One region of the Fundicoccus sp. Sow4_D5 genome, then DNA from elsewhere that is predicted to be linked to it. Evidence: predicted binding sites of a transcription regulator. Region 1 holds the regulator's gene; each other region holds the start of a gene.
The links. The regulator CtsR, encoded in region 1, represses protease genes until heat stress. The targets are predictions, from matches to a motif close to TTGGTCAAAAAAGGTCAAANA.

Region 2: clpB (ATP-dependent chaperone ClpB) is a predicted target of CtsR. The motif match lies at 4,809-4,829, and genes of this name have one in related genera.
Region 3: clpP (ATP-dependent Clp endopeptidase proteolytic subunit ClpP) is a predicted target of CtsR. The motif match lies at 5,694-5,714, and genes of this name have one in related genera.
Region 4: holA (DNA polymerase III subunit delta) is a predicted target of CtsR. The motif match lies at 6,653-6,673, and genes of this name have one in related genera.

The regions. Positions count from the first base shown of each region.
Region 1 is NZ_JBQKLF010000002.1:134,605-142,786, reverse strand. It holds RNA gene ffs (signal recognition particle sRNA small type) at 1-14, opposite strand, end outside; gene tadA (tRNA adenosine(34) deaminase TadA) at 263-796, opposite strand; gene ACTQ45_RS04965 (PucR family transcriptional regulator) at 937-1,818, shown strand; gene ACTQ45_RS04960 (hypothetical protein) at 2,174-2,518, opposite strand; gene ACTQ45_RS04955 (ATP-dependent Clp protease ATP-binding subunit) at 2,681-5,164, opposite strand; gene ACTQ45_RS04950 (CtsR family transcriptional regulator) at 5,177-5,644, opposite strand; gene ACTQ45_RS04945 (CoA transferase subunit A) at 5,917-6,642, shown strand; gene ACTQ45_RS04940 (3-oxoacid CoA-transferase subunit B) at 6,645-7,298, shown strand; gene ACTQ45_RS04935 (vitamin B12-dependent ribonucleotide reductase) at 7,717-8,182, shown strand, end outside.
Region 2 is NZ_JBQKLF010000001.1:478,966-487,147, reverse strand. It holds gene ACTQ45_RS02370 (AI-2E family transporter) at 1-762, opposite strand, end outside; gene ACTQ45_RS02365 (AI-2E family transporter) at 799-1,926, opposite strand; gene clpB (ATP-dependent chaperone ClpB) at 2,102-4,723, opposite strand; gene ACTQ45_RS02355 (methylglyoxal synthase) at 4,891-5,313, opposite strand; gene recQ (DNA helicase RecQ) at 5,682-7,457, shown strand; gene ACTQ45_RS02345 (hypothetical protein) at 7,515-8,171, shown strand; gene ACTQ45_RS02340 (nuclease-related domain-containing protein) at 8,135-8,182, opposite strand, start outside.
Region 3 is NZ_JBQKLF010000006.1:142,541-150,722, reverse strand. It holds gene yqeH (ribosome biogenesis GTPase YqeH) at 1-518, shown strand, start outside; gene yhbY (ribosome assembly RNA-binding protein YhbY) at 536-853, shown strand; gene ACTQ45_RS08720 (nicotinate-nucleotide adenylyltransferase) at 867-1,541, shown strand; gene yqeK (bis(5'-nucleosyl)-tetraphosphatase (symmetrical) YqeK) at 1,557-2,162, shown strand; gene rsfS (ribosome silencing factor) at 2,174-2,539, shown strand; gene ACTQ45_RS08705 (class I SAM-dependent DNA methyltransferase) at 2,536-3,285, shown strand; gene ACTQ45_RS08700 (tRNA(Met) cytidine acetate ligase) at 3,316-4,539, shown strand; gene ACTQ45_RS08695 (YceD family protein) at 4,642-5,187, shown strand; gene rpmF (50S ribosomal protein L32) at 5,231-5,410, shown strand; gene clpP (ATP-dependent Clp endopeptidase proteolytic subunit ClpP) at 5,771-6,364, shown strand; gene ACTQ45_RS08680 (sugar-binding transcriptional regulator) at 6,703-7,743, shown strand; gene gap (type I glyceraldehyde-3-phosphate dehydrogenase) at 7,774-8,182, shown strand, end outside.
Region 4 is NZ_JBQKLF010000001.1:386,905-395,086, reverse strand. It holds gene ACTQ45_RS01945 (acyltransferase family protein) at 1-1,783, opposite strand, end outside; gene uvrB (excinuclease ABC subunit UvrB) at 1,977-3,962, opposite strand; gene rpsT (30S ribosomal protein S20) at 4,191-4,445, shown strand; gene ACTQ45_RS01930 (diaminopimelate dehydrogenase) at 4,507-5,493, opposite strand; gene holA (DNA polymerase III subunit delta) at 5,563-6,582, opposite strand; gene ACTQ45_RS01920 (gamma-glutamyl-gamma-aminobutyrate hydrolase family protein) at 6,770-7,510, shown strand; gene ACTQ45_RS01915 (glycine cleavage system protein H) at 8,005-8,182, opposite strand, start outside.

The DNA of each region.
Region 1 (8,182 bases):
CATTGCCAATTAGTATTATAGCACAGTAAAATTTATTTGTAAAACATAGATTTATGAGGGGAGTATTTGTTTCCAAACAATCGTTATCCACTTGTTGAAAGCCACCAACTAGCAATTCCCCCTGTTTCGCCTTGAGTTCCATGCACAAACTGTGCATAAACATGCACTTATGAACAGAACATCTGTGCGTAACTTTTATTAAGCAGTCATTTAAGTAAAAGTTATCCACTAAATCACAGACTTATGCACAGCACAAGTCTTTTTAGGCTTCGTCAGCCGCTTCTTTCTTCAACTGTTTGCGTTCTTTGTTGCGTTTGCGCAGCGATTGGAAGAACGTTGTTAATAACTGCCCACACTCCTCGCGCAAAATCCCTTCCACTACTTCCGGTTGGTGATTAAAACGTTCGTCTGCCAATAAATTCATCAAAGTGCCGGCACAACCCGCTTTAAGGTCCGGCGCCCCATATACGACACGCTCAACACGCGACATAATCAACGCACCGGAACACATTGGGCATGGCTCGAGCGTCACATAGAGGGTCGCTTCTTCCAGTCGCCAAGCATTCAGCGCTTGGTTGGCCTCTTGAATCGCAAGGATCTCGGCATGTCCGACCGCACTATGGCTCAGCTCGCGTAAGTTATGGGCTCTGGCGATGATTTCGCCGTCTTTGACAATGACTGCCCCGATTGGCACCTCGCCTTTCTCCCCTGCCATTACCGCTTCATCCAGGGCGGCACGCATCCACCGCTCATGTTCCAGTCTGTCCTTTTCGCTTAATTCTTCCGCTGTTATCATTCACTCACCTATTTTTTCTAAATATTTGATCTCTTTACACTTATTGTAGCATGTCTGATGCTTGGAATGCTTGTCGAGCCTTCAGTGTAAATGTTAAACTAGTAGAGACAAGACCTTAGTTTCTCGAAAGGACAACATATATGATTGATTCATTAAAAAATATCTATCCAAATAGTTTGCATAAGCCAAAAAAAGTGCCGAATAGTGATGAGTATTTTCACTTTCTTTGTGATGAGGACAGTCTTTATATTCCTCTTCGTGATTTAGACGCTTCTCAACTCCAATTGTTAAAGATTTTTTCTCAAAAAACGATCGATGCGAGTCCTAACTTTCTGACCACCCACTTGGAAGAAAGTTGGTATCAATTTTTAGTTCATAAGCATCCGAATATGCCGACGGGTGTGGAACATATTCGGATGCTTCAGTTTGATTATTATAAACGCCCCGATGCGTTTGATTATGCGATGTGGCGAGAAACCTTGACGAATGCAATTGATGCTGTCGTAACAGTTATTCAGCTGAACGAAAGACGCATGTTAGTCATTCTAGACTCAGATAAGTTAGAAAACGATGCTATGACGCAAATCACGGGCCTCGTGAATACATTAGATGATGATTTTGAGTTATCCACAAGAGGGATTATTGGTCAAATTCATACTGTATCACAGGCCTTGCCAACGTTATATGAAAATGAGCAAGCCTTGTTTGATAAGGCGCTTCAGTCGGAAGTTTTTAATCATATCCAATTTTTATCCGATAGTCTCTTAACTTATATTGGCCATGAAGCAACGCTTCAACAGCCAATCCTATCGAATTTACGTCAACAAATTTTAACTAATTCTGAATACGAGGCGACAATCCGGACTTTATTCGAGCGTCGCGGAAACTTAACGCAAGCTGCGGACGCTTTATTCGTTCATCGCAACACCTTGACCTACCGCATGAACAAGTTTACTAAAGAGACTGGTTTTAACTTACAACATTTGCCTGACTTAATTATCTGCTACTTGGCACTCAATTAAATACAATAAGGTGTCAGTCACTCGCATTCCTGACGATTATAAAAGATCTCTGTGCTTTAATTTTTAATCGTCGCAAATCGCGATGAGCGACACCTTTTGTTTTTGTGGCTTGTATATAGAAAGATGTATTGAATGTAGGTGTGTGTGAGCTTTGCAAGGGCTGTGTGAGAATAGCTTTTGTTTCCCTTCTTGTGTGCGTCACATCATCGCGAAAGTAACAAGGATGTGAGACATATTCCAGAATCCGTCGCTCGAGTCGTCATGATATGAGAGAATTTTCAGACTTTATAGGTACACAAAAAACCGTGCCTAGCGCTAATTAGTCAGCGCTAGTCACGGTTCTTTTTCTATTTGCTTAGTCGAAGTAATCTGAAACTTTTGATGTCGCGTCCGAAGTTACCTTTTTCGCACGATCAATAATTTCACTAAACGCATCGCCTGTTTTATCCTTTAAGCTGCCTGCTTGATTCGCAAACTTCATTAAAGTGTTGATTTCTGCATCATCCAAATTATCAACAGCTGAAACAAGGGCATCTGATCCGTTTAAAGTATGTTTTACAAATGATTTTGCTTTTTCACGATTAATAATGCCTTCTACTTTTTCACGTGCTGAATCATTCATGTAAACATAAGCTGCTAATCCAGCCACTGTAGCAGCTGATCCTAGTAAAACCGTCGCAATATATCCTTTTCTATTCATCTTTGTTCCTCCTACTTTCAAAAAATTAAATTTTTCTATAATTAAATTATAACACACACCCTATCAGACCTCTATTTAAAACACTTACTCTTTTCTTGCGTTTCTATACAAAAACTCCCTCTAAGACCATTCGCCTTGAGGAAGCTTTGATGTTTAGATTAATTATTTAGAACTTTGTTTCGAACGATTATTGATATTAATGTTACCTGAACGGCCACCGATGGTGATACTATCACCTAGCTCAATGTCGCCTCGCAGCATCATTTCGCTCAGCTCATCTTCAATTTGTTTTTGGATGGCACGGCGGATTGGACGCGCTCCATATTCTGGATCGTAACCCGCTTCTGCGATAATATCTACGGCAGTATCCGTTACGCGCGCTTCAATTTCAAGCTCATTCAAGCGGTGAATAATTTCTTGCGCTTGAAGTTTGACGATTTCGCGAATTTCTTCTTTCGTCAACGCATGGAAGACAACTGTCTCGTCGATACGGTTTAAAAACTCTGGTCGGAAAGCACGTTTCACTTCTTCAAGGATTCGTTTTTCCATTGCATCATGATCATCTTTATAAGAGACTGCACCGAAACCAACTGACTTCTCGTCACGTAAGGCGGTTGCTCCTAAGTTTGATGTCATAATTATGATTGTGTTACGGAAGTCTACGCGACGTCCTTTACCGTCTGTTAAATGACCGTCATCAAATACTTGTAACAAAATATTAAAAACATCCGGATGGGCTTTTTCAACCTCATCTAATAGAATGACGCTGTATGGTTTTTGACGAACTTTCTCAGTCAATTGCCCCGCTTCGTCATAGCCGACGTAACCTGGAGGTGAACCTACCAAGCGAGAAACACTGTGTTTTTCCATGTACTCTGACATATCAACACGAATCATGTTATCTTCGCTACCAAACATTGAATGAGCAAGTGTCTTCGCTAATTCCGTTTTACCCACACCTGTTGGCCCCAGGAATAAGAATGAACCGATTGGACGTTTGGGACTCTTCAAACCACTTCGTGCACGACGAATCGCGCGAGCGACAGCTTGAACAGCTTTATCTTGGCCGATTACACTTTCATGTAGTTCAGCTTCTAGATGGACTAATCGTTGGGATTCAGCCAATTCCATTTGGTTAACTGGAATACCTGTTGATAAAGCAATGACTTCTGCCACGTGATTTGCATTCACCACTAAATGTTTCACTAATTCACCGTCTTTTTCTTGCTCGGTCGCTTTTTGAATATTAGTTTCGATTGCTTGTTCTTCTTGACGTAATTCAGCTGCTTGTTCAAAATTACGATCAAGAATTGCTTTTTCTTTTTTCTTAGATACTTCGACTAATTGACGTTCAAGGTTGGCAACTGACGATAATACGATCGACTCGTCGATACGCACTTTTGCTGCTGCTTCATCAATTAAATCAACGGCCTTGTCTGGTAAACGACGCTCTGTTAAGTAACGTGCACTTAATTTCACGGCTGCTTGAACTGCTTCGTCTGTAATTTCAACTTTATGGTGATCTTCGTACTTGCTTTTCAGACCTTCAATAATTTGAATAGATTCGACTTGTGTTGGTTCATCGATTTGAACTTTTGAGAAACGACGTTCTAAAGCAGCATCTTTTTCAATGTACTTTTGGTACTCATCTAAAGTTGTTGCACCCACTGTTTGGATTTCTCCACGTGCTAGTGCAGGTTTCAAGATGTTAGATGCATCGATTGCACCTTCTGCACCACCTGCGCCGATTAATGTGTGTAATTCATCAATGAAGAGAATCACTTGGCCATCGGCTGCAATTTCTTCAATAATCTTCTTCATACGTTCTTCGAACTCACCGCGATATTTCGTACCTGCGACTAAAGATGCCATATCTAACATCATCAAGCGTTTGCTTGCGATATCTTCTGGTACTTCGCCGTCAATCATTCTTTGGGCTAAGCCTTCAGCAATCGCTGTTTTACCAACACCAGGTTCTCCTACGAGGACTGGGTTGTTTTTCGAACGACGGCTAATGATTTGGATGATACGACGGATTTCTTTTTTACGACCAATAACTGGATCGAGTTTGCCATCACGAGCGAGTTGTGTTAAGTCGCGCGCAACAGAATCTAATGTTGGTGTTTGGCTTGTTTCGGCTTGTTGACCTCTTTGGCGGCCATTGCCACGTTTGTTACCCATTTGAGCACGCTCGTTATTGCCATTAATACCAATTAATTCATAGATTTTTTTGCGTAATTCATTTATATTAATGCCTAAATTTTTCAATAAGACTGTTGCTAAAATTTCTTCTTTTAACATACCTAATAGTAGATGTTCTGTGCCAACTTTTGGTGCACCTAGACGTTTGGCGTCATTAGATGCATTCATAATAATCTTTTTAGATCTAGGTGAATAAGGAATGACGATTTCGCCTTCGACGCGCGGATTCACGACTTTGCCATGAATTATTTCAAGCTCCATCAATAGTGATTGATAGTCGGCACCCACCTCGCGTAAAGCTTTTCCAGCAATTCCTTGTTCTTCACGGGCTAGTCCTAAAAGAATATGTTCTGTGCCTACCGCTTGATGTCTTAAATAATACGCTTGTTCAGCTGCGTATATCATGACTTGACGGGCACTCTCTGTAAATAGTTCTTCAAACATTCATTTCACCTCTTACTTTATTGTATATCTTAGTTGTACTAAGAAAGTTTTGAGCAACATGGCTCTGGCAGATTGTTCTTGGCTTGAGATACTGTGCAATACTGATTTTTCTATGACCGATAAAATCAAGGTACCTTCACGTTGAGTAATTATACCAGAATCTATCAACGTCTCAACCAAATTGATGCCATTTCGTTGATTGATTTGGCTACCAATTAATTCAATCATTTGGTCAATGTGATCCACTTCATCCACGACACGAATTTTAAATATGCGAATGTAGCCTCCACCACCACGTTTACTTTCGACCATGTAACCATGTTCTTGGGTAAAGCGCGTATTAATGACATAATTGATTTGTGAAGGGACGCAGTCAAAGCGTTCGGCTACATCGCTGCGTTTTATTTCTAATTGCTCATTATTACGTAAAAAACCTTTTAGATACGCTTCGATAATGTCCGACATGTTACGTTGCGACAAAGTTACCCCTCCTTTTTCACTAACATTGACTTTCTTTGACTATTATACAATAAAGGATCGCTTTTGAGAAGTCTTTTGACCAACATTATCAGAACCGTTTGATTGCTGGGTTTATTTTGTTCGAAAAGTTATAAGAATAGCTTATAGTACGCTTTAATTTTCGATGGTGGCAGATTTTTATGTTTCAACATAGAATGTTTATTGTAAGCGCTGACGTTATGCGTCATTTTATTTAAAGGCCAAATATAAACTTTTTATAAGGGGGAAAACTCATGGCAGAGATTATTACTGTCCAAGAAGCCGTAGCTAAAGTTAAACAAGGTGATTCTTTAGGTACTTCAGGTTTCTTAGGTGTATCGACACCGATTGAATTAATTAATGGCTTAGTAGAAGCCGGAACTAACGAATTAACTTTAGTACAACCAGTAACTGGTTATCCAGGTGAAGAGCACGATGTGGGTAAATTAGCGGAAAACCGTCAAATCAAAAAATTTGTCGGCGCTCATACTGGAACGTCAAAAGCGTTCAACAAGCAATTTTTAGCGGGTGAAATCGAAGTAGATTACGTTCCAATGGGAACTGTTGTTGAAATGATTCGTGCAGGTGGCGCAGGTCTTGGTGCCGTTGTCACTCCAGTTGGTATCGGTACATTACAAGAAGAAAAGCAAGACAAAATTGTACGTAATGGTCAAGAATACTTAATCTATGATCCCGTTAACCTAGATGTTGCCTTTATTAAAGCAAATAAAGCGGACAAATATGGTAACTTATATAGTTTTGGTACGGCTAAATCAATTTCTGTTGAATTAGCTTTAGCTTCTAAGATTGTTATTGCGGAAGTTGATGAGATTATTGAAGTTGGCGACATCGCACCAACGGATGTAACAGTTCCTGGTATCTTAGTAGACTATATTGTTCAAGGTCAAACTGAAGAAGAACGTTACGACTACTACCGTGAATTATGGGGTAGAAACAATATGTTGAGAGGAGAAGCATAATAATGAATCCAAAAGAATTGATTGCTCGTCGTATTGGACAAGAATTTAAAGATGGAGATATCGTTAACTTAGGTTTTGGTATCCCTAACGCTTCAGCAAATTATATTCCTGACGGCGTAAACGTTATTTTACAAGCAGAGAATGGTGCGCTTCGTTTTGGTGCTACACCAACAAAAGACACATTAACACCAGACTATGGTAACTCAGGGGGCGCACCAATCACTTTATTACCTGGTGCTTCAACATTTGATTTACAAACTTCATTTGCAATTATTCGTGGTGGACACGTTGATGTCACTGTTTTAGGTGCATTAGAAGTAGACCAAGCTGGTAACATTGCTAACTGGATGGTTCCAGGTGTAATGGCTCCAGGTATGGGTGGCGCGATGGATTTATTAGTTGGCGCTAAAAAAGTTATTGCTTCAATTCAACATACTGATAAAAAAGGTAACTCTAAATTATTAACTGAGTGTACTTTACCATTATCTGCAGCCAATGCAGTTGACATGGTGATCACTGAATTAGCAGTTTTTGAAATCAAAGACGGTAAATTCTACTTAACAGAACACGCTCCTGGCGTAACTGTGGAAGAAATTTTAGAGAAAACAGCTGGTGAAGTGGTTGTTTCTGAAGATATTAAAGAGTTCTTCTCTTAATATTACATAGGTTAACTTAATTTTTATTCCAACCCGTGCAAATGTAAGACGCCTGAAAACTCACTGTTTCAGTGATGGCATCGAACATTTACACGGGTCTTTTATTTACCCAATTTTCCCCCTAGTAAGTTAATAGTTTCGATGTTAGACTAATTAAGTTAAGTCATTATAAGACAGACGATTTTTTAAGCAACTAGAGTATGTGTTTGTTTTTCTAAACTTTTAATAGTTAAGTAATTGTATAAATTGTGTGTTAGACTAGCTAATCAGATTGATTTAGTTTAAACTAGATGACAAATGAACCACCATATATTGTGGTGGTTCTTTTCTTTTAACACAATATATGGCAATTCATCTATAAGAATACACGTTGTTGTCTTAAAGTTGATATTTCAGTAAATAAAGGGGTAATGATAGGATGGCTACAGAAATTAAAAAATACATTGAGTGGGATCAAGCTCAATTAAACAAAGATATTGAACAGTTTCCTCAGATTTTTCCGATGACCGATGACATGCAAATTACGCATAAAGGTGTTTCGCGTATGGTGATGCTCGATCGTTACGCCTTTAAAGATTCGGCCAAAACTACTTTAGCTCCTGGCGATTTAGTTGTGTTAACGGTTAAAGCAGATCCTAAATATCCTGCACGCGGGATTGGGATTGTTCAACAGTTAAATTTCGAACGCAATGAAGCAGTGATTTGGTTAGAAGAAGAATACCGTGGTTCTTTAGAAGAGACACAAGAAAAAGAAAGCGGTCTTGTGACCCGTCATATTGACACTTTGGATAAGCCTTTAGAAGTTTATTATGAACAAATCGCTAAAAGAAATGCCCGTGGTTTAGCAGCGACAGAAACAACCCAAGCAGACCGTGCAACGTCCT
Region 2 (8,182 bases), on a different contig from region 1:
AATCCACATTCCCACAGTGACCATAGCTCCTAAAATCAACGCTTCAACCACGACACCCGTAATATAGTGTCTAAATGACTCATCAAATTGTGTTAGCACGTAATGATATTTTCGATAATTTTTCTCGTTTAAATAGACTTTCAACATGCGATCAAATTGACTCGCTAACTTTTCTTTTGACATCAAAATATAGATTGAAACAATGAATGATAAAACGAGATTAATAATAATTCCTGCTAATGACCCTACGGTAGATAAAGTCGTTTCTAATATACTTGTTGTTAAATTGTTAACGAAACTGACTGCATTTCTAACCATTTGACTCCAATCAATATCAAACTGGTCCATCAAAGTCGCCGCTTCCGGGAATAATTGCTCATAATCCGTTAACCATGCTTGAATTCTTTCGAAGATTGTCGGAATGTTTTCAATTAATTTAGCTACCACAGAAATAACTTGTGGTACGACTAAACCAACTACTAGTAAAACCACTAGCACAATCGTTGCCATAGCAAGTAAAATACTCACTGGCCGGCGGGATTTAACAACAATTTTCTTCTGACTTTTTGGAAAATACAACGTTTCAAATTTGACCATCAATATGTTTAATATATAAGCCATTACGCCACCAATAACTACTGGCGATAAAATTAACCAAATCGTTTTTAGCCAACTTAAAACTTGTTCATAATTAAACACGATCAAAACAACGGCTGCAATAAATAGGATATACTTAATCAGCAGTTTATCTAATTTTCGCAAATAAACACCTCCGAATTTTTTAGTTAATGTGTTGCTTTAAGACATTACGTCTATTCTTTCTCGTGTCGTAACATCTTGTTTAAGGAGTTTATAGATTACCGATGATATCGGCACACTTAAAAGCATACCCGGTATACCTGCAAGCCCCGCACCAATTGTTACTGCAATCAAGACCCACATACCTGGCAAGCCTATCTTATCTCCAACGATTTTCGGATAAATGATATTACCTTCAAGTTGCTGGATTATAATGATAAATATTAAAAAGGCTAATCCTTGAATCGGCGATTGCACACCAATTAAAACAAAGCCAATCGTGCCTGATATCCATGCGCCTAACATAGGGATTAATGCCATAATTCCTGTTAAAGCACCTAACATTGTGGCATAAGGGAATCTGAAAATCCACATCCCCGCCGTAACCATTACGCCTAGTATAAAAGCTTCTAATACTTCTCCGGTAATAAAGTGACTAAAAGATGCATCTACGACTGACAAAACATAACGGATTTTATCGTATTGCTTCTTAGTGAAGTATGCTTTGATCATTCGGTTTCCCTGACTCATTATTTTTTCTTTAGACATTAAAATGTAAATCGAAATAATTAAAGATAAGAAAAGGTTAATAACGATTGACGCAATGGAGCCTATAGTCGATAAAGTTGTTTCAACAATTCGTGTTGTCACACCATTAAAAAAGGCGACTGCATCTTGAACAATTTGTGACCAATTAACTTCAAATTGATCCAGTATAACTGCTAGTTCCGGGAATCTTTGTTCAGAATTCGTGAACCAAGTCTGTATTTGGTTAATTGCTACCGGTATGGCTTCGATTAAAGTTGTCAAAACAACTAACACTTGCGGAACCACTAAACCTAACACAATAAATAATACGAAGCTAATCGTTAACATCGCAAACAGAATGCTCAAAGGTCTGCGTGTTTTATTCACCCATTGGTTATTCTTGTTAGGAAACCAAATGTTTTCAAATTTTATCATTAAGATGTTCAAGATATAGGCCATTATAATACCAACGATAACTGGCGAGAGTATTCTTAGAAAGTGAAACATATAGCTAATTGCTTGTTCATAATTGGATACAATTAACACTACGAGTGCAATAAATAGAATGTATTTAATCACCAATCTATCTAATTTTTGCATCATGCACCTCCTTTTGATTTGTTTAAAATATATCACATTTTGCCGGATTAGCCTAGCAACTCTTATTAGCTAATGAAGATTTTTCACTAATATATAAAAAATTATTGCTTGCATTATATTACAAGACAAATACACACGTAAAGGCATCAAAGCCTCGCGTGTGTATTTGGGGATATTATGCTTCGATTACTTCTGAAACGAAGTTCAACTGATCATTTACTAAAGATACGTGAACCAATGAATTCGGAAGGATACTACCTTTGATAATTAATTTAGCCAATGGCGTTTCAACTTCTCTAGTAATGAATCTCATTAATGGTCTTGCACCGTAAATTGGATCATAGCCATTTTCAGCGAGCCATAGAGCAGCGTCTTCGTCTAATGTCAATTGAATATCTTGATAGCCTAAGCGAGTCTGCAATTGACCTAACATCTTGTAAACAATCTGTCCCATATGTTGACGTGAAAGTGGTGTAAACATCACGATATCATCGACTCTGTTTAAGAATTCTGGTTTAAAATGTTGTCTCAATAACGCTCTTACTTGATTTTGAGTATTTTCTTCGATATGCCCTTCATCATTCACACCTTCTAATAGTAAATGTGAACCGATGTTACTTGTCATAATCAGCACAGTATTTTTGAAATCAACAACACGCCCTTTAGAGTCGGTTAAACGACCATCGTCTAACACCTGTAATAAGACATTAAATACATCTGGATGGGCTTTTTCAACTTCATCTAAAAGTACAATCGAATAAGGGTTACGTCTAACAGCTTCAGTTAATTGTCCACCTTCTTCATATCCAATGTAACCAGGAGGTGCTCCAATTAAACGAGACACATTGTGTTTCTCCATATACTCAGACATATCAATTCTCACCATATGATTTTCATCATCGAATAAAACTTCCGCTAAAGATTTGGCTAGTTCAGTTTTTCCGACCCCGGTTGGACCTAAGAATAAGAAGGATCCTATCGGTCTATTCGGATTTTGGAGTCCAGCACGTGAACGTAAGACGGCTTCTGTTACTTTCTCAACTGCTTCATCTTGACCAATCACACGTTTATGTAAGGTTTCATCTAGGCGTAGTAACTTGTCTCTTTCACCTTCAACTAAACGAGTCACTGGAATTCCAGTTAATCTTCCAACAACTTTCGCAATTTCTTCGTCAGTCACACGTTCTTGGGTGAGACGAGTGACTTCTTTGGCTTCTTCAGAAGCTTCTATTTCTTTTAATTCCTTTTCTAGTTGTGGGATTCGACCATGACGCATTTCTGCAGCTTTTTCTAAATTATAATCTGCTTCTGCTTCTTCTAATGTACGACGAGCCTCTTCCAAAGCTTGACGTTTATCACGAATAGCATTCATGGATTCTTTTTCAACTTCCCAACGTAATTTCAGGTTATTCGCTTCTTCGCGTAACTCGGCCAATTCCTCTTGAATAAGTTCTAATCGTTTTTTACTCGCATCATCGTTTTCTTTTTTCAAAGCAGCTTCTTCGATTTCGAGTTGCATTAAACGACGCGTCACTGTATCCATTTCAGTTGGCATCGAGTTCATTTCAACTCTGATAGTTGCACATGCCTCATCAACTAAATCAATGGCTTTATCTGGTAAAAAACGATCTGTAATATAGCGATCAGAAAGTGTAGCCGCCGCAACCAAAGCATTGTCATGGATATTCACCCCGTGGTGAATTTCATAGCGTTCTTTCAACCCTCGTAAAATACTAATCGTATCTTCCACTGTCGGTTCTTGAACGATGACACGTTGGAATCGACGCTCTAATGCTTTATCTTTTTCAATATTTTCGCGGTACTCATCTAGAGTGGTGGCTCCGATACAATGTAACTCTCCTCTTGCAAGCATAGGTTTCAGAATATTCCCTGCATCCATTGAACCTTCTGTTTTTCCAGCGCCCACAATAGTATGAATTTCATCAATGAATAATAAGATACGTCCTTGTGATTGTTTCACTTCTTTAAGAACAGCTTTTAGACGTTCTTCAAATTCTCCACGGTATTTCGCTCCAGCGATAAGAGAGCCCATATCCAAACTATAAATTTCTTTATCTTTTAGGTTCTCTGGCACATCTTTACGTACGATTCGGTGGGCTAACCCTTCAACAATAGCAGTTTTACCCACTCCGGGCTCCCCTATTAGAACTGGGTTGTTTTTAGATTTACGTGAGAGAATGCGGATAACATCGCGAATTTCTTCGTCACGTCCAATGACGGGATCTAATTTATTCTGTTTAACTGCTTCATTTAAATTAATGGCATATTTAGCTAAAGACTCGTAAGTTTCTTCTTGGTTTGCTGAAGTCACACGGTCTCCCCCTCTCAATTCTTTAATTCTTTCATTTAATTTATTCTTAGTTAACCCATTTTCTAGTAAAAACTTCGTTAATGGATTATTTTTCTGTTCAAATAAAGCTAACATAAATACTTCTGTCGCCAAATACTCATCTTGAAATTCACTGGCTATTTTATTTGCTTCAGATAATAGCTGCTGAAATCTTTGGCTAAACTGTTGTCCATATTGAACATTTGCTCCTGACACAGTAGGTAATTGATCAATTTCGTTTTCTACCAATGTTTTGAATTCGCTCAGCGGCACATTTAACTCTTCATATAAATTATAAGCAAAATGATCCGGTTGCAAAAAGACAAGCCACAAATGCGGTATGTCAATTTGTTGTTGCTGACGTGTTATTGCGATTTGCTGTGCTTCACCTATCGCAGTTTGCATTGTTGTTGTAAATTTATCAATCACAGTTTCACAACCTTTCATTTATCCGTTTAGTCATTAGTCAAAATTGGTCAATTAGTTTTGACCAAAAAGTAAGCTCTTTACGAGCTACCTATAGTATATACCCTTGGTCAGGAAAGGTCAATGCATATTTTAGTCCTTTTTTGAAAAAATGAGACCTTACTTCCTGGGGAAATAAGGTCTTCGTTTTAAAAATTGAGATGGTCTCGTTCTTTAGTTTTAGCAACTTTACGCCAATCTAGAAAACCTGCGTCTAATGCGCGCAACAGGGCTTCTGCTGTACTAACATTTGTGGCCAATGGAATTTCATAGACATCCGACAGTCGCAATAAAGCAGATATATCTGGTTCATGTGCTTGCGGCGTTAATGGATCTCGGATAAAACAAACCAAATCAATTTTATTGTCAGAAATATAAGCACCTATCTGTTGGTCCCCGCCTAATGGTCCTGATTTAAAACGGTGAACTTTTAAGTCAGTCGCCTCGATGATTCTTTGACCAGTGGTTCCTGTCGCAAACAAGGTATGTTCTGCTAGTACTTCACGGTATGCAATCGCTAAATTAACTATATCGTCTTTCTTTTTATCATGTGCAATTAAAGCAATATTCATTCTACACCTCTTCATTGACTTTGTTACTTCAATCTAACCACATATTGTTGTCTCCTGCAATCTTTTTGTATAGGCTTTCAAATATGAACAGAAAAAAACACCAAGCGCTGTCTTTGGGCTGAAAGTTTCAGGGCTTGGTGGTTTTACCGGTCATAGCAGCAAATAATGGACTGAATTCATTAACTAGTAGACTAAAAAGAGGTTGTGAATCATACTAAATTATGTGGTGGTTAGTATGCGCTACTATGAGGTTAAAGGAACTATAACAAAGATTTATTAATTGATTATTAACTAAAATGTTTTTTAGAAAATTCGTGTTTTTATTCGTATTCTGTTAAAATAAAACGGATAATATGGGAGGTAGTATTTTGACTTTAACAGTAGCATTAGAAAGAAACTTCGGTTATTCGACTTTTAGACCGGGACAAGAGGATATCATTTCTGCTTTGATGCAAGATCAAGATGTTCTTGGCGTCTTACCGACTGGTGGAGGAAAATCCGTTTGTTATCAATTACCTGCTATATTGAAAGCTGGTTTAACAATTGTAATCTCCCCTTTGATCTCCTTAATGCATGATCAAATTGATTCTTTGAAACAACATGGTATTTCAGCTGATTTCATTAATTCTTCTCTAACTCAACAAGAATATTCTGAAATTCGTTACCGCTTGCGTCAAGGGGGGGTGAAACTGTTATATATCGCGCCTGAACGTTTAGAAAACCAATTTTTTGTTAATGAAATTTCTAGATTACCAATATCGATGATCGCTGTTGACGAAGCACACTGCGTGTCTCAATGGGGGCATGATTTCCGTCAAAGCTATCGCCAAATCAGCTCTTTCATAGACGCATTGCCTCATCGTCCTACCATAGCAGCTTTTACGGCTACAGCTACCGAATTGGTGAGAGGCGATATAATTGAACAGTTACAATTAACTGAACCAAACGTATTCATCAATTCTTTTGATCGGCCTAACATTAAGTTTACAGTTAAAGAGCCTTCAAATAAAATGCAAGAGTTAAAAGATTATTTGAAAGATGCAGAAGATTCCACGATTATCTATGCTCAAACTCGTAAAAATGTCGATCAAATTCACGAGCATTTATTGAAAAGTGGCCATTCGGTCGCCAAATATCATGCTGGTTTATCAGCACAAGTGCGTGCAAATGCTCAAGATGATTTCATTTACGATCGTGCGAAAATTATGATCGCAACCAATGCTTTTGGGATGGGAATCGATAAGACTGACGTGCGAAAGGTGATTCATTATAATATGCCAACTGATTTAGAGGGCTACTATCAAGAAGCCGGACGTGCTGGACGTGATGGTTTAGAATCTGAAGCAATTCTATTATTTGGGAAGCAAGATATTGTTTCAAGTAAGTTTTTAATTGAAAACAGTCAGGACCCTACAAGTATTTCACGTTTAGATACGATGATTCAATACGCTAACCATACCTCTTGCTTACGTCGCTTTATTTTGAATTATTTCGGGGAGAATAGGCAAGTCGATTGTATGAACTGCTCTAGTTGCTTAAGTGAATTTACTACGGTCGAAGTCACTAGAGAAGCCCAAATGGTATTGTCTTGTATCGTACGTATGAAACATAGTTTCGGTATGACAATGATTACGAATGTCTTGCGAGGGAGTAAGGAAAAGAAATTACTAGATTGGGATTTTGATGAATTATCCACTTATGGTCTTCTCAAACATAAATCAGAGTCTTTCGTAAAAAATGTTATTTCCCTTCTGCTGGCCAATCATTACTTAAATTTAAACCAACATAAAGGGCTTGAGCTCACTAGTCGAGCACAAGCTTTGTTAAAAGGCGACGAACAGTTGATGATGAAAAAACAAGTTGATTCTGCACGCAACAGTTCGAGACGTAATGTTTTTGTCACTATCTCAGCAGAAGATCCTGATTTATATGAAGCACTACGTGTTTTACGCAATGACCTTGCAAGCGAAGCAGGTATGCCTTCTTATATCATCTTCAATAACAAAAGTTTAGTGGATATGGCAAATAAAAAACCCACGACTTATCAAGCCTTCCTAGAAGTTGATGGCGTCGGTTCTGTTAAGGCTGATAATTATTGGAAAGTTTTCACAGATTTAATTAAAAAATACGAAGCCAAGTCTTAGCACTTGGCTTTTTCTGATTTTTGGTTGATGGTTTTTGGTTGATAGTTTTTTTCGCGTGTGAATCGGGTTGAAGCTACAAAAGCTGAACTCGCCGTCACGGCCAGGGGCAAAATTGGTGCTCGCCGTTACGGCCAGGGGCAAAATTGGTATTCGCCGTTACGGCCAGGTGCAAAAATGGAACTCGCCGTCACGGCCAGGGGCAAAAATGCTACTCGCCGTCACGGCCAGGGGCAAAATTGGTATTCGCCGTCACGGCCAGGGGCAAAAATTGGTATTCGCCGTTACGGCCAGGGGCAAAAATGGTATTCGCCGTTACGGCCAGGGGCAAAAATGGTATTCGCCGTTACGGCCAGGGGCAAAATTGGTATTCGCCGTTACGGCCAGGGGCAAAAATGGAACTCGCCGTCACGGCCAGGGGCAAAAATGCTACTCGCCGTCACGGCCAGGGGCAAAAATGGTATTCGCCCTCACGGCCAGGGGCAAAAATGGAACTCGCCGTCACGGCCAGGGGAAAAATTGGTATTCGCCGTCACGGCCAGGGGCAAAATTGGTATTCGCCGTTACGGCCAGGGGCAAAAATGCTACTCGCCGTCACGGCCAGGGGCAAAATTGGTATTCGCCGTTACGGCCAGGGGCAAAAATGGTATTCGCCGTTACGGCCAGGGGCAAATATTGAGTCATCGTATTTTATGCGGTGAATCTTTATCTTTGTAGTGAAAAATATT
Region 3 (8,182 bases), on a different contig from region 1:
CGAATCATCCAGGGACAACATTGGATATGATCCAAATTCCTTTAACTGATAAGCATTCGATTGTTGATACACCTGGGATAGTTCACCGCACTCAGTTGGCTCACTATTTAAATCGTGAAGAAATCAAACAATTGTTACCATCGAAGCCTTTAAAACCGATGACTTTCCAATTGAACTCAGATCAAACAATTTTTATTGGCGCAGCCGCACGAGTTGATTTTACACGTGGAAAAAGAGCAGCCTTTACCTATTATGTGTCACAAGATGCTAAATTACACCGCACAAAAACAAGCGGCGCAGCGGAGTTTTATGAAAAACATCGTGGTGAACTATTAAGCCCACCCTATAAAGAATCTCTAGAAAACTTTCCAGAGTTAGTTTCAAGAACCATTCAATTAAAACCAGATCAAGATGTTGCGATTTCTGGTTTAGGTTGGTTTACAGTAAATGAACCAGCAGAAGTGGTGGTCTGGACCCCTAAAGGTGTGGGACTATCGATTCGCGACGCAATTATTTAAATTTAAAGGAGTTATTTATGGAAAAATTATCTAAAACACAAGTAAAATACTTACGTAAAATTTCACATTCACATAAACCAATTTTCCAATTAGGGAAATTAGGCTTAACAGATGTATTCATTAAACAAGTGGATGAAGCAATTGAAAAACGTGAATTAATTAAATTTAATATTTTGCAGAATAGTTCTGAAACAATTGAGGAAGCTGCAGCACAAATCGCTGAAGCAATCGATGCGTATGTTATTCAGACAGTTGGAAACACAGCGATTTTATATCGTGAATCAAGTAGAGAGAAATTTCAAAAGATTAGTTTAGACGTATCGAATATTGCATAAGGAGCCGATGTAAATGACAGTCGAAACAGTGGGCAGAAGTTTTCTTTCGTTAGATGAAGCCTTAGATAGCTTTAGCTTTACACAAGAAGCCGTTCAACCGACGCCATCAGGACGTTATCGAATAGGGATATTAGGGGGGACATTTAATCCACCTCACCTTGGTCATTTGTTGATGGCAGAACAAGTAGGCAATCAGCTAGAACTTGATGAAGTTTGGTTTATGCCAACAGCGAAGCCGCCTCATGCACCAGGAAAAGAAACGATCGCTTCACAGCATCGTTTACAAATGGTGCAAAAAGCGATTGCCGGTAATCCATTATTTAGATTACAGCCTTATGAAGTCAATCGTGGTGGGAAAAATTATACTGTCGACACGATGCGTCATTTCGTTTCTGAATTTCCGGAGTCTGATTTTTATTTTATCATTGGCCAAGATAGTGCACGTGATTTATATACTTGGCGCAATATTGATGAGCTCGTTCAACTCGTTCAGTTAGTAGGCGTTAGGCGACCTGGAGAATTACCTTACAATAGCGCTTATCCAGTGTTATGGGTAGATTCACCATCTGTTGATATAAGTTCGACTGAAATTCGTTTACGTGTTTATTTAGAGCAATCAATTCGTTATCAAGTTCCGCGTGAAGTGGAAGAGTATATCGAGAAACACAGACTCTATTCGAGCAAATAGAAAGAGGGCAATAATATGAGTATCATGTATTCTAATGAATTCATCAATTGTTCACGCGATGACTTACTTGGAGAGTTACGCAAACAAATTAAGCCAAGTCGTTTTGCTCACGTTTTACGTGTTGAAGAGACAGCTTTAAAAATTGCTGAGCCTTTGGGTGTAAATCTAGAAAAAGTCAGTATTGCTGCCTTGATGCATGATTTTGCAAAAGAAATGGATGATCAAGCGATGTTTCATTTGGCCTTTGCTTATTGGCCCAATGAAGCGTTAAAAACAGCAACGGGTGATATCTGGCATGGTCCTGCAGCAGCGCAAATTTGTCGAACTGACTTCAACTGTCAGGATGAATCGATTTTAAAGGCTATTGCTGGACATACGACTGGTTGGTTTGAAATGGACCAACTTGCAAAAATTATCTATATGGCTGATTACATCGAGCCAGGGCGAGATTTTAAAGGCGTTAAGAAAGCTCGTCGACTGACTGGTGAGAACCTCACAGAAGCCTGTGAGTATAAAATGATTCGTACAATAAACTATTTACTGAAGCAACGAGTAGCCATTTTCACTGGAACCATCGATATTTATAATGCTTGGGTGAGTACACAAGAGAGTTCAATTTAAAGGGAGACATTATGACAAATAAAAATTATGAAAATTTAGAAGTAATTGTAAAAGCCGCAGATGACCGTTTAGCTCAAGAAATTATGGTAATGGATGTTGCTCAATTAACACCATTAGCAGATTATTTCATGGTAATGCATGCTAAAAATGAAAAACAATTAGGCGCAATTGTTGATGCCATTGTTGAAGCAGCTGAAAAGGCAAGTATTCCAGTAAAAAGTGTCGAAGGTAAAGAGGGTGGCAAATGGATCCTAATCGATTTATATGACATTATTGTTCATGTGTTCTACTATTCAGAACGTACACATTACAATGTGGAAAAAGTTTGGAGAGATGCACCACTCGTTGATATTTCAGATTGGATTGCTGGAGAATGAGTTTTTCCGAAATAGCACATGTTTATGATCGTTTTAATGAACTTGATGCTTATGAAGCGTGGTTAGACTTTACGTTAAATTCGCTTGCTCAACAGCCAAAGCAAGTGCTCGATGTAGCTTGCGGGACCGGCTGGTTTCCGCAGTTGTTAGCGCCATTCGTCGATCATATTACTGCAATTGATATTGATGAAGCGATGCTGGATATCGCTAGGAAAGAACAACAGCCCGGAGGAAACATTGAGTTTCAAATGGCTGATATGTTGGCCTTAGATAACTTACCTACTAACTTTGACTTAGTCACTTGTTATGCGGATTCACTGTGCTTCTTAGCAGACCAACAACAGGTTGCTCAAGCTATTAGTCAAATGTATCAAAGACTATCTGACGGAGGTACTCTATTGTTTGATGTGTGGACACCTTATCAAATCAATCAAGTTTTTGACGGATTTAATTATTTTGATAGTGATGACACTGCTGCGATTATTTGGGATAGTGAATCTGAACCGAGTAGAAACCAAGTGAGTCATTATTTAAGCGTGTTTGAACAAACAGAGTCTTCTTTATACAAACGTGTAGACGTCGAATTAACAGAGCGAACCTATCCATTAGAGACTTATCTAAGTGCTATAAAAGCGGCAGGTTTTGGCGATAAAAACATCGAGGTTTTAGTTAATTTTGGAACTAGTCATTTGCATAAAAAACGTGATCGTCAAACAGATCGTTGGTTCTTCCGTTGCGTTAAATAGTGTAGACATTCTTATTTTTGAGGTGATGTATTGAAAGTTGTTGGAATTATAACTGAATATAATCCCTTCCATCATGGGCACCATTACCAGCTTCAAGCGGCTAAACAAACAAGCCAAGCGGACGTTCTCATCGTTTTGATGAGCGGCAATGTCGTTCAGCGAGGTGAATTTGCCGTCTTGGATAAATGGCAAAGGGCTCAATTAGCCGTTCATTACGGAGCAGATTTAGTTCTGGAACTACCTCTATTAGCTAGTCTTCAATCAGCGGACTATTTTGCTAAGACGGGTGTTGAACTCCTGGCGAGGCTTGGCTGTGATACGGTGGTGTTCGGAACGGAAACGGCAACGGAATGTGAACTTAAGGCTCATGTCGCTTGGCTAGAGGAGAATGAGGTGGCTTTACAAGCAGCGATTCAGACATACTTAGCACAAGGTTTTTCTTATGCTGCTGCAATGCAAATGGGCATAGATGAATTAAAGACACAAGAAACAGAAGGCGTTCCATTAGAAACGACTTTTAATCCGACGAGCCCCAATCATATGTTAGGGATTCAATATGTAAAAGCGAATCAAGCCCTAAAACAACCGATGGATATCTTAGCAATTCCACGACTCCTTTCAGCCCAGCAGGCAGAAGTATTTATTCAATTTGATAGCGAACAAGCTAAAATACACAGTGGCAGTCACATTCGTCAACTTTGGCGACAAAAGGCATTAACGACAGATAGTCTTCCGGAAGAAACTTATAAAGAATTAAATAAGGGCCATTCTGTAGGCTGGGAAGACTACTGGCTGCCATTGAAGTACCAACTAACTTGTCATCGTCCAGAGACTTTAAGGCAGGTTTTTGGCGTCAAAGAAGGCCTCGAACATTTATTGTTAAAAAACATCGATACCGCGCTTAGTTTTTCAGACTATCGCCAATCATTAATTTCGAAACGCTGGACGCAATCATCTATTCAAAGAGTCTTGCTAGCCGTACTTTTAGATATTCAAACTGAAGAGTGGGAAAACTACCGCTCAAACATTGAAAAGCGACCTTTATTACGTATTCTTGCTTATCGACCAGCAGGCAGAATCTTGCTGAAACGTTTAAAGAAACATAGTAAAATAGAGTTATTTAGTAACTATGTCCAAAAGTATCAAAAACGGTATGATTTGATGCTAAGAGCAGACCGGATAGTCGCGATAAATCCTCGCGTAAAGGTAGCTGAACAAAACTATAGTCGCTATCCAATACAAGGTGAAAACTAGCCATTTTAATAGTGATATAAAAGTTTAAATAAATTAAAGTGAAAGATTGACAACACTAGTGAAGTTAAGTATAATTTAGTTTGTCGTTTTAGAGGTGATATTATGAAATGGACGATTAGACAGATTCAAGAACATAAAGGCGATTTACTCAATTTTGATGTTCAATTATCGGTCTTTGATCAGGTTAAACTGAGAGATGATTCGGTTATTCATTTGGACCCCGTTCGTGTGGTAGGATATTTCGTACCCTATGATCAGGATATTGTCTTGCACTGTGAACTTACAACAGTGATAACTTTACCATCAAGCCGCAGTCTGAAACCAGTCCGAGTAGAACTATCCGTTCCTATAAGTGAACGTTACATTCTTCCCGGTCAAGCGTATAATGCTGAAGATTACGAGGAAACCGCAATCGAACTTGAATTCGATTATATCGACCTCGACGCGGCTGTCGTAGACGTGGTATTATTAAATATACCCGTGCGTGTCATTGCTCCTGATGAAGAAGAAGGCGCAATGCCGTCAGGTAATAATTGGACAGTCGTAACAGAGGAAGCATACAATGCTCAAAAAGTTGAAGAACAAGTTGAATCGGTAGATCCACGCTTTGAAGCCTTAAAAACGCTAAAACTTAAAGATGATGAATAAACGCATTATCTTGAACCCAAATTAAACCAGGAGGTGTAAGAAAATGGCAGTTCCAAAAAGAAAAACATCAAAAGCAACTAAAAGAAAACGTCGTACGCATTTTAAATTAGAAGTACCAGGCATGAACAATTGTCCTGAATGTGGTGAATTAAAATTAAGCCACCGTGTATGTTCATCATGTGGTTTCTACGATGGCAAACAAGTTGTTGAAACAGCAAAATAATTTACAGAATAAACCGGTGCCTAGTGCACGGTTTTTTTTTTACTCTTTTTTAGAAAACCAAAACATCCAACCACTAAAACTACTGTGAAAATAATGCCATATTCACGTTCCAAATAGTAACTAAGCAGTTTGAAGATATGCGAACATTAAGACTAAGTATTAAGTGAACATGGATCAAATCAGTTGAGTAAACCGATCAAAATCATGTCGCTTTGATTAGATTTAGTGTAAAGTTTATGAAGAACTAACAGGCACTTTATTTGACCTTCTTGATGGAAGAATAAAGTTGACCTTTTTTGACCTATGGTTTATACTAAAACAGTAAACTAATTAAAGGTTAGTAATTAAGGAGGAAATCGAATGAATTTAGTACCTACGGTAATAGAGCAATCGTCTCGTGGCGAACGTGCTTATGATATTTATTCACGATTATTAAAAGATCGTATTATTATGTTAAGTGGACCAATCGACGATAACGTTTCGAATAGTGTGATTGCACAATTATTATTCTTGGATGCACAAGATCCAGAAAAAGATATCTACCTATATATAAACTCTCCAGGAGGAAGCGTCACATCAGGAATGGCGATTTATGACACGATGAACTTTATCAAATCTGATGTCCAAACAATTGTGATTGGCATGGCAGCTTCAATGGGGTCATTCCTATTAGCAGCTGGTACAAAAGGTAAACGTTATGCTTTACCTAACGCTGAAGTAATGATTCACCAACCTTTAGGTGGAGCACAAGGGCAAGCAACTGAAATTGAAATTGCGGCTCGTCACATCTTAAAAACGCGTGACCGCTTAAATAAAATTATCAGTGATAATACAGGTCAACCGATCGAAGTGGTTGAAAAAGATACAGATCGCGACAATTATATGTCAGCTGAAGAAGCAAAAGCCTACGGTCTGATTGACGAAATTATGGAATCCAGTAAGAAATTAAAATAAAATCAAAGAAACTACGGTGCTTTTAAAAGCACCGTAGTTTTTTTGTTTGCGCACAAGTTTACATATTTTGACTAATCAGATACAAGAAGAGGATGAAAACAAGTGAAAGCGCATAAATAATGACAAGGAGTATTGTGAAAAATATACATGATTGGACAAAAAAAGACCATCGTAAGCGCTTGTCATTTTTGATAGAAAACTAAGCTAATTCAATCATTTTGATTGCCATAGCGTAGGATTCATGCTATTATATAGTTTGTGGGGGATTATTACGTTAATTAATAGTTAGTGTTACACTAGACTATTGGACGGAAGTTGCCCATACGAGGAGGGACACTATGGAAGACGTGTTTTCGGTTATACAAGCTATAGTGCCAGATATTCAAGAAGTACTTTCGCTTAGAATTTCGATTCTTCATGAATTAGAACAAACATCGCATCGGATTGGCAGAAAATCTTTGGCACAAAAAGTTCAAGTAACCGAGCGAGTCTTAAGGACAGCAATCGATGTATTACGTGAACAGTCACTAGTCGATGTCAATAATGCAGGAATTAAGTTAACTGCATTTGGTCGACAAAAGATTGAAAGCTATGATGTGTTAGCTAGAAAAGCCAATCGTTTATATGGCTTAGAAATAGCGTTAAAAAAACATTTGAATCTAGAACACTGTTGGGTAATTCCAGGTGATGCTGATTTAGATGAGTTTGTTTATGAAGTGATGAGTCAAGCAGTTCAAGAAGTCTTAAGTACGCATTTATCATTAGGTCGTAATGTGATCGCAGTTACCGGTGGTTCGACTCTTGCAAATATAGGAGGTTACTTCGATGAGAGTCTTTCATCAGAACGTGAATTAGTCTTCGTACCGACAAGAGGTGGCGTAGGTGGTTCGATTCATATTCAATCTAATAATGTAGGTGGCTTGATGGCACAACGTACGAATTCTACTTTTATTCCATTGTTTATTCCAGAAAAAATTACTCAAGATACATCAAAGATACTCTTGATGGATCCTTCCATCAAAAAGGCAATTGAAATGAGTCAGCAAGCAGATTGTTTGTTGCTTAGCGTCGGCGCTGCTGAAGTTATGGCAGACAGACGAGACATAACACCGCAACAGCATCAAGAAATCATTGATGGTCAAGCTGTGGGAGAAGCATTTGGCGTGTTCTATAATCGCGATGGTAAAGCAGTCATTCGACTACCACGTATGGGCATCCAATTAGAGCATCTCGATCACATCCCCTTGATAATCACTGTCGTCGGTGGTGCCTCGAAAGCAGAAGCTACAAGTGCCTTTTTCAAACTTGCCCCAACTCACGGATGGTTAATTTGTGATGAAGGCATAGCTAATCAGGTTTTAAAAGGGGAAACCCTATAAAATAAAATTCCTTAAGGAGGAAGTCAGATTATGACAGTAAAAGTTGGTATTAATGGTTTTGGACGTATTGGTCGTTTAGCATTCCGCCGTATTCAAGAGGTAGAAGGTTTAGAAGTTGTAGCAATTAATGACTTAACAGATGCAAACATGTTAGCTCACTTATTAAAATATGATACAACTCAAGGACGTTTCAACGGTGAAGTTGAAGTACTAGAAGGTGCTTTCAAAGTTAACGGTTCAGAAGTTAAAGTATTAAGCAATCCAAACCCTAATGAAATTCCTTGGGGAGACTTAGGAGTAGATATCGTTTTAGAAGCTACTGGATTCTTTACTTCAAAAGAAAAAGCTGAATTACACTTACAAGGTGGAGCAAAACGTGTTGTTATTACTGCACCAGGTGGAGACGATGTTCCAACTGTAGTTTATAACACTAACCACG
Region 4 (8,182 bases), on a different contig from region 1:
CAATTAGTTGAGTCATCCCATCTTCATCTAAGCCAGCGTTAGTTCCTAATACTATCACGACATTTTCTTTAACGAAACCTTGGTTGATTAAATCAATCATGATGTCTACTGCATCCCAAATTTGAAGATTCGCTTGCCCAAAATGATTACCATTCAAGAAAACATCCATGGCTTGGGGTCCACTTAAGAAAACTAATGAGTCTCCGAAGAAAGTCACAGGTACTTCACTTGCAAAAAGTAAGACTTCAGGTGGGAGCAACTCAAAAGTCAATGGACTACTTGCTTCGATTTGATTGAAAACGGCTTGATTTTCTGAGTAAATTCTTTGCGCTTCTGCACTCACTGCTTGAGCTTCATCTGTTATCTTCATTAATTCCTCATGGAAATCACGAAGTGGACGTTCCGCTAATAAATGGGTGTCTAAAACATCATCAACATTTAGTAGTCGTTCTTTGGTTTCGATCATCCCCTCTTCTAAAGGATAAGGATCGCCTTGGATGTTCGTAGCTGTTTGAAAAGCCTGATATTCTAGTTGAAACTGAGTCAATCGCGTATTATTAGCTGTTTGGAGTAAACCAATTGCAAATAACAGCAACAGAATCATATAAGCAATGAAAGCGAGAAGTTTCTTTTTATTAAACTCAGATTCTTTAAACATCCTTTTCAGGTCTGCGGCATCTTCTTTAAAGTTAAAACTTGATCCAAACCAGAAATAAATTCCTTGACGTTCGATTAAACGATAGAACAATTCACCCACTATAGCAATCGCTACTATAGAAGCTAGATTAATCCAAGTCATATTGCCATTAAATATACGGAATTGGCTCATCATAAAGACGATAATCGGGTAATACCATAAATAGTAAGCGTAGGATCTTTTTCCGATTGCAGTCAAAGGTGGTAAAGATAGCCAAACTGAGAGACTTTGAGTTCTAACACTAATTAAGAAAACTAATATCATACTAAAGATATTAAAGGCCGGTAACCACAAATGATACGTAATATCAGCTTGATCCTTTGTAATCAAAATCAAGAACAACATATCAATAGCCGTCAACACGCCAATAATATTATAGAAAACTCTTTTTTCTTTGATGACCGAAATCAGTTTAAGTATATAAGGCGTGACATAAGCAGCTGCAATCCCAATCGCAAATGATGACAAACGGGTACTTAAACCATAATAGACGCGTGAAGGATCTTCCCCTGGGGAATATAAATACCACACCATTAAATGACTCAGCAAGACAAGTACTAGCCAGAAAACGGCTTTACTTTGGACGGATAATTTCAACTGACGAGTCAATAAAATTAAGGGAATACTCACTAAAAATGACTGTAAGTATAATGCATTGTACCAAAGGTGCGTAAAAGGCGAGGCATTTGTCATCTGGACAAAATAGGAACGTTCAGCAGATATTTGAAAAATATTATTATAAAAAAATAAGCCTGAAAATACATCCGATTGAATGTGCTTGAGTTCTTGTGGATAGAAAAGCAATAATCCCACCACTACTAATAAAATCATCCAAAACACGGGTATAAATAAACGTTCGACTGTTTTCTTTAAATATTGCCATACCCGTGACCAATTTATTTTGTAATTAATATCAGGGATTTGTTCCATCTTTCTTGCAAAAAAATATCCGGAAATCACAAGAAATGTATTCACCATGAGGAAGCCCCCAGGTATCACTGATGGAAATAAATGATAGGCAATAATTGAAACAATCGCTAAACCTTTTAAGCCATCAAAACTCGGTATACGTTGCGTTTTACTCATATTCATCCCCTTTCTCTAAGATTTGTTATCTTGATTCCTAATTATAGAGTAAAAATAAATAAGAAGGAAGAAAGCTCACTTCATTTATGTATCTTAATTAAAAATTTACTTATCTAAAATAGCAAAAACCAACATTACTATAGACATTCCTAAATGAATACTTATCTATATAATGTTGGTTTCATGTGAGTGCTTATTTGAATGATGCACGTAATTCCATAATGATATCCCTAAGATCTGCTGCTGCCTCAAAGTTCAAGTCCTTAGCATGTTGTTTCATCTCTAGTGTTAAGCGTTCCAATTCTTCTTCACGCTGTAAACGAGATAAAGCTTTAAATTGTTTTAAGATATTCTCTTCTCGTTCTTCAGATTCGATATCGTGACTGATTCGGATTAAATCACGGACGCCTTTCTTAATCGTCTTAGGCACAATGCCGTGTTTCTCATTATAGGCTTGTTGAATCCCACGACGACGCTCAGTTTCCGCTAAAGCATAATCCATTGATTTAGTAATTCTATTGGCATACATAATCACGCGTCCATTTTCATTTCGGGCAGCACGACCAATCGTTTGAACGAGTGCTCGTTCACTACGTAGAAAACCTTCTTTATCTGCATCCAGGATTGCGACTAATGACACTTCTGGAACATCTAAGCCTTCTCGTAATAAGTTAATCCCTACTAGAACATCAAAAATACCTAGACGTAAGTCTCGGATAATTTCTGTTCGTTCAAGCGTTTTAATATCACTATGTAAGTATTTCACTTTAATATCTAGTTCTTTAAGATAGTCTGTTAAATCTTCTGACATCTTCTTCGTTAATGTCGTAATAAAGACTCTTTCATTACGCTCAGAACGTAAGCTAATTTCCTTCACTAAATCATCAATTTGTCCATCAATCGGACGAACTTCGATAATTGGATCCAATAGACCGGTCGGACGAATAATTTGTTCGATAAATTTGCCGCCTGTATGTTCTAACTCATAAGGTCCTGGGGTAGCTGAAATATATAGGATTTGATTTACTTTCGCTTCAAACTCTTCCAGTCTTAAAGGTCGGTTATCCACAGCACTAGGTAATCTAAAGCCATAATCTACAAGAACTTCTTTACGAGCACGGTCTCCGTTATACATCCCACGAATTTGTGGCATCGTCATGTGAGATTCATCAACTACGATTAAGAAATCATCCGGAAAGAAATCAATTAAGGTATAAGGTGCCTCTCCTGGTTTTCGACCGTCCATATGACGAGAGTAGTTTTCAATTCCACTACAATATCCCATCTCAAGTAGCATCTCAATATCATAATTCGTCCGTTGTTCTAAACGTTGGGCTTCTAATAATTTATTTTCTTCACGTAATTCAATTAATCTTTCTTCTAATTCAGCTCGAATAGATTCAACAGCTGAAAGTGTTTGTTCATCATTAGCAACAAAGTGAGTCGCAGGGTAAATGGGGTAATGTTCCACATCACTTTTAATTTCACCCGTTAAGACATCCACTGTTCGGATTCTTTCAATTTCATCTCCGAAAAATTCAACACGGATCACTTCTTTGTCGCGAGAAGCCATAAATATTTCTAATACATCCCCACGAACTCGGAAAGTTCCTCTTTGAAAATCGATATCATTACGAACAAATTGCATCTCAATTAATCGACTGAGTACATCATTGCGACTCACTTCTTGACCTTGTCTTAAAGACAATACATGTTCCCGGTAGTTTTCCGGATTAACAAGTCCATAAATACAGGAAACAGAAGCTACTACAATGACATCTCTTCTTTCTAATAAAGCGCTAGATGCCGAGTGACGTAACTTGTCGATTTCATCATTGACGCTCGATTCTTTCTCTATGTAAGCGTCGGATGAAGGGACATATGCTTCTGGTTGATAATAATCATAATAAGAAACGAAATATTCAACTGAATTCTCAGGAAAAAATTCTAGCAATTCACTATATAATTGACCAGCTAGTGTTTTGTTGTGGGCCAGTACCAAGGTTGGTTTATTTACTTCTTGGATAACATTGGCAACAGTAAAGGTTTTACCTGTCCCTGTCGCTCCAAGTAAGACTTGTTCTTTTTTACCGGCATTTAATCCAGCAACTAATTCTTTAATTGCTTGCGGTTGATCTCCGCCAGGTTCATAAGGTGATACGACTTTAAAATCCACCATCTCGACCTTCCTCTCTTATGCATCATTTAGGTAGGTTTACTACTCCTTTATTATAACACTTTCGTCAATATCTACCTATCTTTCTGATTTTATCAAATAACTATTATTAATATTTTGTTCAAAAATGATTTTTTAATATTGCACATAGGTAGTGTTTTCATGTATAATGTTTCTTGTTGACTAAGTCTCAGACTTAAATAGCAAATAAACAGGAAAGAGGTGACTAGCATGGCAAATAACAAATCAGCAATCAAACGTATTCGTCAAGACGTACGTAAATCTGAAGTAAACCGTGCTCACGTTGCTGGAATGCGTACAGCAATTAAAAACTTCCGTAATGCAGTGGAAACTGGCGAAGGGAACGCAGCAGATTTATTTAAATTAGCCGTTAAGGAAATTGATAGCACAGCAAACAAAGGTCTTATTCACAAGAATAAAGCTGCTCGTGACAAATCTCGTTTAAGCGGATTATTATCTAAATAATTCTAATTTAAAAGCGTCGAAGCACTCTTTATCGAGTGAGCTTCGACGCTTTTTTTGTTCCTTATAAATAATCTTTTCGTAAAGTTTCTGGTGTTTTTGGCGATAGCTCGCTAAGCGTTACATCAAAGACCGTTTTTGCACCTACTTGCCCTTTTAGCTTCATTCGATAAGCTGCGCGTGCATAAGCGACTAAGACACTTCCGGTAAACTCAGGATTCGATCCTAAAGTTAAATTAAATTCGTAAGTTTGTTTAGTCTCTTCCCCCGTATGACCACTTCTTAAAACCACTCCACCGTGTGGCATTTCATTATGCTCTGCAAGCAATGTCGCTTCAGATATAAACTGAACACTGGTTTCATATTCGGCAAAATAGTCTGGCATTGCTTTGATTTCTTGCTCAATGCCTTCTGCGTCTGCTTCAGCTTCTAACACGACATAACATTCACGCGTATGCTTTTGTCCAGTGGATAGTTTCGGTTGTTCTCCTTGTCGCACTCGCTTTATCGCTTGCTCTGAAGGAATCGTATACTGAACGGCATGCTTAACGCCTTCAATGCGTCTAAGAGCATCTGAATGCCCTTGGCTTAACCCCTTCCCCCAGAATGTATACGTCTCACCTACAGGTAGGACTGTTTCTGCTAAGACCCGATTCATGGAGAATAGGCCCGGATCCCAACCGACTGAAATAATACTCACATGCTGATGCTTTTGAGCAATTTTATCAACAGCAGCAAAGTGCTCTGGTATTTTTGCATGCGTATCAAAACTATCAATCGTATTGAAATATTGCGCAATCATTGGTGTTTGTTCTGGCAAATCGGTTGCTGATCCACCACATAAAATCATCACATCAATTTTATCTTGATAATGAATCATTTGATCTAAATGTTCTACCGTCGTCAAAGGATTAAGCGGTTCAACCCCAGCCTTGCCTCTTCTTGAAAATATTGCGACTAATGACATATCGGCTTGTTGAGAAATCGAGCGTTCGACTCCTCTACCAAGATTGCCATAACCACAGATACCGATTCTAATTGTTTGACTCATACGTGTTTCTCCTTTTCAAAGCTTTCATTTTCTGGTTTAAGTTCGGTTTCCTTGCAAGCATCAAAAAAATTATGCTAACGAAACCAGTTTGGTTAATAGCAAGTAAAAGTGTGTTTCTTTAATACCAACACCTGTTTTCATATGATAATCGACTTCAATTAATTCATCATAAAATTCAGCCAACGGCTTCAAGTTTGAACGACGGCCAGATTGTAGTGCCAACTTAACTCGATAAGGATGGACACTCAATTCTTTTGCAATATCTGCTTCTAAATAACCTTGCTGATTCAGTAATTTGCTTTGAATAATTAATCTAAACTGAGAAATTATCAAGGCATGTAAGGCAATTGGCTCGTGTTTCATTAAAATTAAATCTTGATAAATCTGAACGGCTTTATCCACTCTTTTCTTCATGACAGCATCTGTTAATTCAAATACATTGGACTCAAGCGTTCGTGGCACCAAGGTTCTCACAACATCGATTGTAATTGGCTGGCCTGTTAAACTAAAACTCTTCAGTTTTGAAATTTCACCCATCGCTTCTGTTAATTGATAATTCACTCTCACAAGCAATTCTTGACTGGCTTCTCGGGTGATGTTTAACTGTTCCCCTTCAATATAACGTTGGATATAGCGGCTAACCTCTTGTTCTTTCAGAGGATTCACTTCAATAAAAGCAGTTTGCTTTTGAAAAGCTTTTGTTAATTTTTTTCGTTTATCCACTTGATCAAAAGGTATAACAAACACAATCACAGAGGCTTCGTTCGGATTATTGATATAATCTAACAAACGTTTTTCTTCACTCGTTGATAACTTTTGACTCGAATTTGCATTCAAAAACTGGACGTTCTCTACAATTATAAGTCGATATTCAGCAAAAAAAGAAAACATCTCTGCTTCATCTAATGCAGCATCAAGTGATTGCTCGCTTAAATCAATTTTTGCCATATCTAAATTGTCAGCCTCGCCGAATTGATTCAATAAAATCTGCAGAAATTCCTGTTGTAGAAACAATTCTGACCCGAAAATCGTATAAACTGCCTTCAAATTTCCTTTTTTGACATCTTGTATCGCTTTTTGGTAATCCACGCCATCACTCCTTGCTTCATTGAAACATTATAACTTAATTCACAGTAAATTACTAAAAGCACCGTCACTTTTTTACAAAAAAGGAAAAACACCCCTTTCTTTCTCATCAAGTTTTAATTTTGGGTTTGATTTTCACTCTTCTTAGGCTATAATAGGTTTATAACTGCTTACAGAAAGGAGCATTTGATTGACACACCCTATTATAGGTATTACAGGCAATACATCTGCTTTTAAAAACGATGATTTTGAAGCATTCAAAATTAATTACTCTTCTACTGGCTTCTCAACTGCCATCAGTCTGGCAGGAGGCACACCCATTATTATTCCCATTAATGATGCTACTTTTGCTAAAGAATATATCCAATTAATTGATGGGCTCTTACTGACTGGCGGACAAGATGTGACCCCAATGTTGTATGGTGAAGAACCTAGAAAAGTAATTGGACCAACTTCACCTGAACGAGACAAATGTGAAGTCGCTTTAGTCAAAGAAGCGATTCGCCAGAAAAAACCAATTTTAGGTATCTGTCGTGGCTTACAGTTAATAAATGTGGTTTTAGGAGGAAGCTTACTACAAGACTTATCCGAAGATGAATCAATTACGATTCAACACGTTCAACGATCTCAACCAGAGTTTTCCACTCACTCGATTAAAGTAAAATCTGGCACGCATATTGCTGAAATCATTGACAATAACAGCTATGTCAATTCAATTCATCATCAAGCAATCAAAGAATTAGGTAAAGGCTTAACAGTCTCCGCTTGGAGTCCTGATAATGTCATTGAAGCAATTGAAGTAGTTGATGATAACCAGAGCATTATCGGCATCCAATGGCATCCAGAATTAACATTTCTAGAAAATCATGAGAGTTTATCGATTTTCAAGGATTTAATCAAGCGTTCCATTAGTTCGAAGTCGTCCATGTAAAACATTAAAACACGCCCAACTTTTCAATAAAGTGAGCGTGTTTTTTCATTAGGCCTTAAAGAGACCCTAGTTGTTTAGCGACCGAATTAGCTCTTGCATCTTGTTTACGATACTTTAGAACAGATGAAAGGTGGCTGCTACAATGATTTTGACGATAATTTAATAGTAGCACCAAGCTTTAATCGTCCTTCGACGTGACAATGGACACCTTTTTCTGTCAGGTTTTTATATAAGTACTGTGTCTGATTAGCACTCTGGCGCACGTGTCTATTGGTGACACGGCGTTGAAGATGCCCGAAAGCATGTGTCGTATTGGCAACACGGCGAATTTCCTTAGCGAGACTAGGTTTTCTTTTAAATTTACTTCCTACCAAGACAAGTATCCTGAAGCATGATAAGTCCACCTATATTTTATAATCCCTTATACTAGGACAAAACTTCACACCCATCAATCTGTGTGAAGTCATTATTTATTTCTAACTATATTTAGTTACTTATAGTGAAGCAAATGCATTTGCTTCACTTGCTGTCATGCGAACTAGCCAGTTTGAAGCTTGATCAGGCGAGTCTAATAAACTAGTCGTTTCTTCAGCGGTTTCGTGACGTTCAATAATTGTCCCTGAGAATGGTGCGGGAATTTCAATTGCTGCTTTTGAAGCTTCTACATTCAAT